DNA from 3 places in the Streptomyces sp. NPDC031466 genome. Region 1 is predicted to be linked to each of the others. Evidence: riboswitches for the same ligand, from Rfam matches in the RefSeq annotation. Region 1 holds a riboswitch; each other region holds the start of a gene.
What was found. A riboswitch is a leader RNA that binds a small molecule or an ion and turns the genes downstream of it on or off. The one in region 1 is predicted to bind cobalamin.
Positions count from the first base shown of each region.

Region 2: another riboswitch for cobalamin. It lies ahead of ACZ5GP_RS18500 (ABC transporter substrate-binding protein); the one in region 1 lies ahead of ACZ5GP_RS04200 (ABC transporter substrate-binding protein).
Region 3: another riboswitch for cobalamin. It lies ahead of ACZ5GP_RS09745 (energy-coupling factor ABC transporter permease); the one in region 1 lies ahead of ACZ5GP_RS04200 (ABC transporter substrate-binding protein).

Region 1 covers NZ_JBVIJT010000002.1:305,800-309,060, reverse strand. Annotated here, with positions in the region: gene ACZ5GP_RS04205 (FecCD family ABC transporter permease) at 1-99, opposite strand, end outside; gene ACZ5GP_RS04200 (ABC transporter substrate-binding protein) at 96-1,139, opposite strand; cobalamin riboswitch at 1,206-1,390, opposite strand; gene ACZ5GP_RS04195 (VOC family protein) at 1,398-1,856, opposite strand; gene ACZ5GP_RS04190 (helix-turn-helix domain-containing protein) at 1,862-2,722, opposite strand; gene ACZ5GP_RS04185 (haloacid dehalogenase-like hydrolase) at 2,967-3,261, shown strand, end outside.
Region 2 covers NZ_JBVIJT010000007.1:123,719-126,979, forward strand. Annotated here, with positions in the region: gene ACZ5GP_RS18490 (amino acid permease) at 1-1,427, shown strand, start outside; gene ACZ5GP_RS18495 (M67 family metallopeptidase) at 1,516-1,938, shown strand; cobalamin riboswitch at 1,942-2,061, shown strand; gene ACZ5GP_RS18500 (ABC transporter substrate-binding protein) at 2,107-3,066, shown strand; gene ACZ5GP_RS18505 (FecCD family ABC transporter permease) at 3,189-3,261, shown strand, end outside.
Region 3 covers NZ_JBVIJT010000004.1:208,603-211,863, reverse strand. Annotated here, with positions in the region: gene ACZ5GP_RS09760 (oxygenase MpaB family protein) at 1-121, opposite strand, end outside; gene ACZ5GP_RS09755 (polyprenyl synthetase family protein) at 206-1,261, opposite strand; gene ACZ5GP_RS09750 (polyprenyl synthetase) at 1,251-1,529, opposite strand; cobalamin riboswitch at 1,796-1,979, shown strand; gene ACZ5GP_RS09745 (energy-coupling factor ABC transporter permease) at 2,010-2,765, shown strand; gene ACZ5GP_RS09740 (energy-coupling factor ABC transporter substrate-binding protein) at 2,765-3,139, shown strand; gene cbiQ (cobalt ECF transporter T component CbiQ) at 3,146-3,261, shown strand, end outside.

The DNA of each region.
Region 1 (3,261 bases):
GGCGGGGCCGATGGTGACGGCGACCGCCACGGACAGCGCGAGCGCCGCGCACGCGGCCAGCCACAGCAGCCCCTGCCGGGCGGGTGCGGCCACGCTCATGTGGTGAGCCCGAACTTCCGCAGCCCGGCCGCCACTTGCTCGATGCCGTCGACGGTACGGATCGTGGGGTTCATGGCCTGGCCGCTGAGCCGGACGTACCACTTCTTCTTTACGGCGGTCAGGTTCTTGGTCGCCGGGTTGGTCTCCAGGAACCTGATCTTCGCCTCGGCGCTCTCGGCGGACTGCGACCTGCGGGTGAGGTCGCCGATGACGAGGACGTCGGGGTCGCGGTCGGCGACGGTCTCCCAGTTGATCTGGGGCCACTCCTCGCGGGTGTCGTCGAAGACGTTCTTCGCGCCGAGTTCGCGGGTGATGATGCCGGGGGCGCCGCAGCAGCCCGCCATGTACGGGGCGTCGGAGTTGGCGAACCAGTACAGGATCGTCGCGTCGGACGCCTTGATGTCCTTCGTGGCCTTCGCGACGCGGCCCTTCAGGTCGGCGATCAGCCGCTCGCCGCGCTGTCGCACGCCGAACACCTTCGCCAGGTCGCGGATCTCGCCGTAGACGGTGTCCATGGTGAGGGTCCGCACGCGTTTGCCGTCGCCGCCGCCGTCGTTGTCCTTGCCCGCGCAGTCGGTGGGCGAGACGTAGACGGGCACGCCGAGGTCGGTGAACTTCGCGCGGTCGGCGACGCCGCCCTTGCCGACGGTGTAGAGGAAGGAGGCGCTGACGAAGTCCGGTTCCTTGGCAAGGACCTTCTCCAGGGAGGGGTAGCGGTCGGCGAGCCGCTCCACCTTCGCGTTGTCCTTCTCCAGGTTCTTCGCGACCGGGTCGGTCCAGGTGCCGGTGCCGGCCATGCGGTCGGCGAGCCCGAGGGAGAGCAGGATCTCCGTGGAGCCCTGGTCGAGCGAGACGGCGCGCTGGGGCGGGGCCGTGACCTGCACGTTTTTGCCGCAGGAGGCGACGGTGACGGGGTAGCCGTCGGCGCCTTTGCCCGCGGGCTCCGGTGCCGAGCCGCCGCCGCAGGCGCTGAGCGCGAGCGTGCCGGCCGTGAGGAGTCCGGCACAGCGCAGGACGGGTGTACGGGCTTTCGAGGACACGCGATCCCTTGGGTGTCACGGCTCATACGCGGAGCCTGGTCTGCGTCACGACCTTCGCCGCCCGGTGTGCGGGCGAAGGCGCCAGCAGGTCTTCGGACTCGGGATCGACCGGGCGGGGCGCCTTCCCGGGCGTCGTGAGACGCCCAGTGGCCGTGGCCCCGCCCGTCCCCCTCACCGCTGCGCGTCAGTTCCGGATTCGCACCGGATTCCCTGGCCCAGGTGTGGGTTTGACTGGCTTGCGCAAGTTATCACGCGTGCTCACGGGGTCGGTCCGGGCCTCGGCTCGCCCCGGTAGGAGCCGAAGGACCAGTGGTTTCCCTCTGGGTCCGCGACGGCGAACTCGCGGCCGCCGTACGGTTTGTCCTCGATCTCGGCGATGACCCGCACGCCCGCCTCGGTGAGGCGGCGGTACAGGTCCTCCACCCGGTCGGTGACGACGTAGGCGCTCGCGGTGCCGGGTGTGCCGCAGGTGCCCTCGGTGGCGGGGTCGTGGGAGCCGAGCATGACGCCGCCGCCCTCGGGCCAGTCGAGCTGGGCGTGGACGACGCGGCCGCCGTCCTCGTAGACGGCCGTGCGCAGGAAGCCGACGGTGCCGACGAGGAAGTCGATCAGCGCGGGGGCGTCCTCGGCCTGGAGGCCCGGCCAGATGGTGGGGGCCGGCGCGGCGGGGGCGGGGGGCGGTGTGGGGTTGGGTGTGGGGTTCGGTGTGGTGTTCATGTCCTTCACTCTTCGCCCTCGCCGTGTGCCCCGGCTTGGATGTTCCGGCACTCTTCGGCGAGCCAGCCGGTCGGGCTCGTCCCCGTGTACTGGCGGAAGTCGCGTACGAGGTGGGAGTGGTCGCAGTAGCCGGTGTCGGCCGCGACCCGGGCGAGGTTCGGCGGGCCGCCCGCCGCGACGGCGCGGACCACGGCGTCCTTCGCGTGCTGGAAGCGCATCAGGCGGGCGGCCTGCTTGGGGCTCAGCCCGGTCTCGGCGCGGAAGAGCGCGGTCAGGCGGCGTTCGCTGAGCGCGACGTGCCGGGACAGGGCGCCCAGCGTGCCCGCGCCGCGGTGCCGGGCCAGCCAGGCCCAGGCCTCGGCGACCTCGGGGCGTACGGACCCGGCGGTCCGTTCGGTGGCCGCGCGCCGCCGCAGGTAGGCGGACAGGGCGGCGAAGCGGTCCTCCCAGTGGTCCAGCTCGCACAGCCGCTCGCGGAGGTCGGCGGCGCGCTCGCCGAACACGTCGGTGCCGGCGACGACGGGCTGTCCGGTCAGCGCTCCGGCGGGCAGGCCGAGGAGGGCGCGGGCCGCCAGCGGGTGCACGGCGAGCTGGATGCCCGCCTCGTGCTCGGGCTGGACGACGTACACGGGGCTCTGGTGCAGGCCGCCCACGACGATGTCGGTGCGGGCGGCGTCCGCGCCGCTCGCCTGGTCGGGGGTGTCGCCGCCGGCGATGGTGCCGTCCAGCGAGAAGATCACCGTCAGGTGGGGCGAGGGCAGGCCCCGGTGCAGGGCGGGGCGCTGTCCCGCGGTGCGGTAGCCGACCGCGGAGACGACCATGCCGTCGAGCCGGGGGACGGCTCTGACGAACTCACGGGAGCCCATGCGGCCAGTATGGGCGATGTGATCGCCGTCCGCTGCGGGCCCCTCCCGGCACCCGCCGCCCCCGCCCTTGCCCGCCGCTCTCCCGGGCCCGGCGTCCCTCTCCGCTACCCGCCTCCGCCTCCCCCCATGCCGCCGCCGCACGGTGACGTCGATCATGGGAATCGGCCCCCGGGGGCCCATAGAGTTGCGCGCCGCTCCGAACGGGGCGCACTCCGCTCGCAGGGAACGGCAGGGACACAGAGACATGGCAGCAGTACGGGTGAAGAGCAGGCCGGCCCTCATCGCCACCGTGGGCGCGCTGGCCGCCGCCGTCCTCGCGGGCAGCGCGCTGTGGCCGACGAACGAGGCGTCCGCCGCCGACACCTCGGCGGCCACCGCCCGCGAGCTGTCGCACTGGCCGAAGCCCGTCGCGAAGCGGCTCGGCGAGGTCATCGCCGCGAACGACCACAAGGGCGCGTACGCCGTCTTCGACGCGGACAACACGACGTACCGCAACGACCTGGAGGAGTCGCTGCTGCCCTTCCTGGAGATGAAGGGTG
Region 2 (3,261 bases), on a different contig from region 1:
CCGCCGGCGGCGAGGGCTACCAGCGCGGTCTGGGGGCCCGGCAGATCCAGATGATCGCGATCGGCGGTGCCATCGGCACCGGCCTGTTCCTCGGCGCGGGCAAGGCCATTCACAAGGCGGGCCCCAGCCTCATCCTGGCGTACGCCATCGCGGGCCTCGTCATCTTCTTCATCATGCGGGCGCTCGGCGAGCTCCTCATGTACCGCCCCGTGTCGGGCTCCTTCTCGGAGTACGCGCGCGAATTCATGGGCCCGTTCTTCGGCTTCGTGACCGGCTGGACGTACTGGCTCTTCTGGGTCGTCACCGGCATCACGGAAGTCACCGCGGCCGCCCAGTACATGCAGTACTGGACCCACGGCTCCGTCCCGCAATGGGCCTACGCGCTGATCTTCACGGTCATCCTGTACGGCGCGAACCTCATCTCCGTGAAGCTCTTCGGCGAGCTGGAGTTCTGGTTCTCGATGGTCAAGGTCACCGCCATCATCGGCATGATCCTGATCTGCGTCGGCATCCTCACCATCGGCTTCTCCGACGCCGGTGACACCGCCTCCGTGGCCCACCTGTGGAACCAGGGCGGTTTCTTCCCCAACGGCATCGGCTCCACGCTGATGACGCTGCAGATCGTGATGTTCGCGTTCCTCGCCGTCGAGCTGGTCGGCGTCACCGCGGGCGAGTCCAAGGACCCGAAGACCGTCCTGCCCAAGGCCATCAACACCGTGCCGTGGCGCATCGCCGTCTTCTACGTCGGCGCGCTGATCATGATCCTGTCGGTCGTGCCGTGGACGCACTTCAAGCCCGGCGTCTCGCCGTTCGTCGCGGCCTTCGAGGAGATGGGCCTCGGCATCGGCGCCGCGATCGTGAACTTCGTGGTCCTCACCGCCGCGCTCTCCTCCTGCAACTCCGGCATGTACTCCACCGGCCGCATGCTGCGCGACCTGGCGCTCAACGGCCAGGGCCCGAAGTTCTTCACCAGGCTCACGAAGAACGGCCTGCCGCTGATCGGCACCACCGCCTCCGCCGCGTGCATGCTGGTCGGCGTCTGGATCAACTACCAGTGGCCCGGCAAGGCGTTCACCTACGTCGTCTCCTTCGCGACCATCTCCGGCATGTGGGCCTGGATCATGATCCTGGCGTGCCAGATCCGCTACCGCCGCAAGGCCGACCGCGGTGAGCTGCCGCAGTCCACCTTCCGGGCGCCCGGAGCCCCGTACACGAGCTGGTTCGCGCTCCTGTTCATCGGCATGGTCATCGTGATGATGGGCATCGACGAGGACAACCGGATCTCGCTGTACGCCGCTCCGGTGTGGGTCGCGATCCTCGCGGGCTCCTACCTGATCCTCAAGAAGCGCAACCCGGAGGCCGCCGCCTTCAACAAGCGCAAGACCCCCGCCGTCGCCTCCGACGGTGAGCCGGCCGCCAAGGACTGACACCCGCCCCTCGGGGACCTGTCCAGCATTCGGGCCCGCCCGTACCGCATTCCGGTACGGTGCGGGCCCTCTGCTTATCCTGACTGCCATGCTGACCCTGACCCAGGCCCTCCACGACCAGATCGTCGCGCACGCGCGCCAGGACCACCCCGACGAGGCCTGCGGCGTGGTCGCGGGCCCCGCCGGCACCGACCGCCCCGAGCGGTTCATCCCGATGCTGAACGCCGCGCGCTCGCCCACGTTCTACGAGTTCGACTCGGGCGACCTGCTCAAGCTCTACCGCGAGATGGACGACCGCGACGAGGAGCCGGTGATCGTCTACCACTCGCACACCGCGACCGAGGCCTACCCCTCCCGCACCGACATCACCTACGCCAACGAGCCCGGCGCGCACTACGTCCTGGTCTCCACCGCCGACACCGACGACGCGGGCCCCTTCCAGTTCCGCTCGTTCCGCATCGTGGACGGCGAGGTCACCGAGGAAGAGGTGCGCGTGGTCCAGGCATACTGAGCCCGACATCCTCGGGCGGCGGGAGCCAGGAAGCCGGTGCGAATCCGGCACGGTCCCGCCACTGTGACCCCACCCCGCACCGGGGCGGGGGAGTCAGGAACTGACCTGCCGCCCGCACTCCACGCAACGCGGGGGACGCGGAAATCCCCCGGAGGAGGCAGTTCAGCCATGTCCCGAGCCCTGCGCGCCCTGACCGCCGCCGCCCTGCTCGTCCCGCTCGCCGCGTGCTCCTCGTCCGCACCCGGTGACGCCAGGCCCGCCGCCAAGGCCGCCGGATTCCCGTACACCGTCACCAACTGCGGCGTGCGGACGACGTACGCGGCACCCCCCGAGCGCGCCGTCACCATGAACCAGCACGCCACCGAGGTGATGCTGGAACTGGGTCTGGCGGACCGCCTCGTCGGCACCGCCTACCTCGACGACCAGGTCCTGCCGAAGTACGAGCGGGCGTACAGGTCCGTCCCCGTGCTCGCCGGGGAGTACCCCTCCTACGAGAAGCTCCTCGCCGCCGACCCCGACTTCGTCTACGGCGGTTACGCCAGCGCCTTCCTCGCCGGCGACGGCCGCGCTCGCTCCGCCCTCGCGAAGTCCGGCATCGAGAGCCGCCTGAACGTCGAGGCCTGCGCGAAGCGGGCGGTCTCCATGGACGACGTGTACCGCGAGGTGCGCGAGGTGGGCGCCACGTTCGGGGTGCGCGAGCGGGCGCGGAAGTGGGTGAGCGGCGCGCGCCGCGAACTGGCCGCCGCCCAGGAGAAGTCGCGGGGCCACGAGCCGGCCTCCGTCTTCGTCTACGACAGCGGCGACAAGACCGCGTTCACGCTGGGCGGCCGGGGCATCGGCAACGACATCATCGAGCGGGCGGGCGGCCGCAACGTCTTCGCAGACCTCGGCAAGTCCTTCGGCGACGCGTCCTGGGAGACCGTCGTCGAGCGCCGGCCCGAGGTCGTCCTGATCCTCGACTACGGCGCCACGAGCGTCGCCCAGAAGAAGAAGCGCCTCCTCGACGACCCGGTCCTGGCGGACGTCCCCGCGATCAAGCACAAGCGGTTCGCGGTGCTTCCCCTGTCGGACGTGGTGACAGGAGTACGAGCCCCGGAGGCGGTGCGGAAACTGGCGGACCAGCTGTGAGCACCCTGCGGAATCGGCCCGACGGCGGTCAACTCCAGCCCGGGGGAGGCGAAATCCAGCCCGTCCGGCGTTTGAGGACGAGCCCGAAGGGCGACAGACGGAACTCCAGGGGGCACCGCCTCTTGATCCTGACGGGACTGACCGCAGCCCTCGCGGCAGCGCTACTCGCAGGCCTGGCCCTGGGCTCCGTACACA
Region 3 (3,261 bases), on a different contig from region 1:
AACGCATCAACGTGTTGAACTTGCCGACCTCCCCGCGCTCGAAGAGCGTGGCGACGGTGGCATCGGCCAGTTCGTCCCCGGGTTCGCGCAAGGCGTTCATCGATGCCTCGGTGTACAGCATGACAGGGTTCCTCGTCTTCCAAGGTGATGGCCACGGCCGAGGGAGGCAGGCCGAGGACCGGGTGGCCGCCGTCCCACGCGGGGGTCAGGACAGGCGGGCCGCCGCCGCATGCGCCAGATCGGTCAAGGCCTTGGCGGCGGGTGTCGGCAGGTCCGCTTCGTGCAGGGCGTCCAGGGCCTCCTCGACCCGGACGGAGATCATGTCCTCGATACGGTCGGGCGCCCCGAGCGCGCACATCACCTCGCGGACGGCGTGCAGATCCGCCGCGCCCGGATCGGGCCGGCCCAGCAGGGCACGCAGTTGATCCCGTTGACCGGCTCCGGCCAGGCGCCAGGTCTCGGCCAGCAGGGCCGTCGGCCGGTGCCCGCGCACGTCGTCGGCGTTGGCCTTGCCGGTGCGCTCGGGGCTGCCGAACAGGCCGAGCAGGTCGTCGCGCAACTGGAACGCCTCACCCAGCGGCAGGCCGTACGCGGTGTAGCCCGCCCGCAGCCGGCCGGCCGCACCCGCCAGCGCCCCGCCGATCAACAGGGGCTGCTCGACGGTGTACTTGGCGGTCTTGTACCGGATCACCTTCAGCGAGGCCGCGGTGTCGGGGTCGGCTCCTGTGCGTAGGATCTCCAGGCACTCGCCCGCGATCAGCTCCCGGGCCAGCGCCGACCACAGGGGGCGGGCCCGGGCCAGATAGGCGGCGGGCAGACCACTGGCGGCGAACAGCTGCCCGGCGAGCCCCATCAGCAGATCGCCCACCAGCATCGCCAGCGACCTGCCGTCGGCCGACGCGCGGGGCCGGTCGGGCACACAGCCCCGCAGGGCCACATGGGCGGTGGGGCGGCCGTGCCGCAGCGGGCTGTCGTCGATGAGGTCGTCGTGCACGACCGCGGCGGCGTGCACCAGCTCCATCGAGGCCGCCGCCCGCACCAGCGCGTCACTGTCGGGCTGGCCCACCCCGCGCCAGCCCCAGTAGCAGAAGGCCGCCCGCAGCCGCTTGCCGTCCGCGACGGCCGCCGCCAGCTGCTCGGCCACCGGATGAAGGAGGGGATCGACGTCCGCGAAGCGCTCGGCCTCCTGGCCGACGAACTCACGCAGCACCGCGTCGACGCGGTCCTTGAACCGTGCGGGTTCCCACAGGTCAGACGCCATCGGCGGCCCGCCGAGCCAGCGCGCGCCGGGCCAGGATCTCCAGGTGGGCCGGGGGCACCGCCGCGTACCGGTCCCGCACGAGGCGCCCGCGCGCCAGCAGATCGTGCTCGGCGTCCGCCGCCAGGTCCGCCGCGTCCGAGCGGTGCAGCAGCCCTCGTACCGTACCCACCGCCGTGCCCAGCGTGCTGACCCCGAGGTCGGCCAGCCCCGCCGCCAGCAGCACCGCCCGCTCGCCGAAGCCGACGATGCGGCTCGCTTCCCGCGTCATGACATTTCCCCCAGGAGGACATTCCGCCGGGGCCCATCCGCCCGGCCACCGTCTCGTGTCGCCGCTCACAGGATGACCACCCGCAGGGTGCGGCCCGGCCGAAACTCACGATCGAGTGAACGCGTCGCTCTCGTGTTGCCGACACGCCGCACGGGCGTTGCTCGAGCGAACCGGGAGTCCTCGTGGGGCCGTTCCCGCAGGGTGTCGGGCTCGTCTGACCACGATCGGAATCGCCCGGGCAAGTTGTCAGGCCCCTCCGTCGCGCACTAATGTCACCACGCCTTGGTGAACGGGAAATCCGGTGTGATGCCGGTGCGGCCCTCGCCACTGTGATCGGGAAGTCCGGCTCCAGCCCTCGCGGCAGCCACTGGGCACACATGTGCCCGGGAAGGCGGAGTCCGGTCGGTACGACCCGTCAGCCAGGAGACCGGCCAAGGCACGTTGTCCATCCACGAGGTGCTGGAGAGGGTCTGCTGAGCCATGCACATAGCCGAGGGTTTCCTCCCGCCGGCGCACGCGATCGCCTGGGGCGTAGCGTCCGCGCCGTTCGTCGTCCACGGAGTCCGTTGTCTGACCCGTGAGGTCAAGGAACACCCCGAGAGCACCCTGCTCCTGGGAGCCGCCGGGGCCTTCACCTTTGTTCTCTCCGCCCTGAAGATCCCGTCCGTGACGGGCAGTTGCTCGCACCCGACGGGCACCGGACTGGGCGCGATCCTGTTCCGGCCGCCGATCATGGCGGTGCTCGGCACCATCACACTGCTGTTCCAGGCCCTGCTGCTCGCCCACGGCGGGCTCACCACCCTGGGCGCCAACGTGTTCTCCATGGCGATCGTCGGGCCGTGGGCCGGCTACGCCGTCTACCGGCTGCTCAGGCGGTTCGACGTGCCGCTGATGGCCGCCGTGTTCTTCGGGGCCTTCGTCGCCGACCTGTCCACGTACTGCGTCACCAGTGTCCAGCTGGCCCTGGCGTTCCCGGACCCCGGCAGCGGCTTCCTCGGCGCGCTGGGCAAGTTCGGCGGGATCTTCGCCGTCACGCAGATCCCCCTCGCCGTCAGCGAGGGGCTGCTCACCGTCCTGGTCATGCGGTTGCTCGTGCAGTCCAGCAGGGGCGAACTGGCGCGGCTCGGCGTGCTGCCGCAGGCCGAACGGCCCGCCACGCCGCACGAGACCCCCGCGACGCAGGAGACCCCCGCGAAGCAGCAGGCGCACGAGACGCACAGGGAGGCCAGCGCATGATGAGCCGGAACACGAAGATCAACCTCCTGCTGCTCGTGGTCGTGGCGGCGCTCGCGGTGCTGCCCCTGGCGCTCGGGCTCGGCGACCACAAAAAGGAACCGTTCACCGGCGCCGACGCCCAGGCGGAGACGGCGATCACCGAACTCGAGCCGGACTACAAACCGTGGTTCTCACCCCTGTACGAGCCCCCCTCTGGTGAAATCGAATCCGCGCTCTTCGCCCTCCAGGCGGCCCTCGGCGCCGGCGTCCTCGCGTACTACTTCGGCCTGCGCAAGGGCCGCAGGCAGGGCGCCGAACGCCGGCAGGCACAGGAGGCCCACGCCGAGCAGCTCCCGGATGACGAGGGCGCCGAGCCCAAGACCGGGCAGCTCTGACCGGCAGTGCTGCCCATCGACGTGGCGGCGCACAGCAGTCGCTGGCGCCGCCGCCACCCCGTGGACAAGGCCGTACTCGGGCTCGGCCTCACCCTCCTCGCGATCTCCCTGCCGCCCTGGCC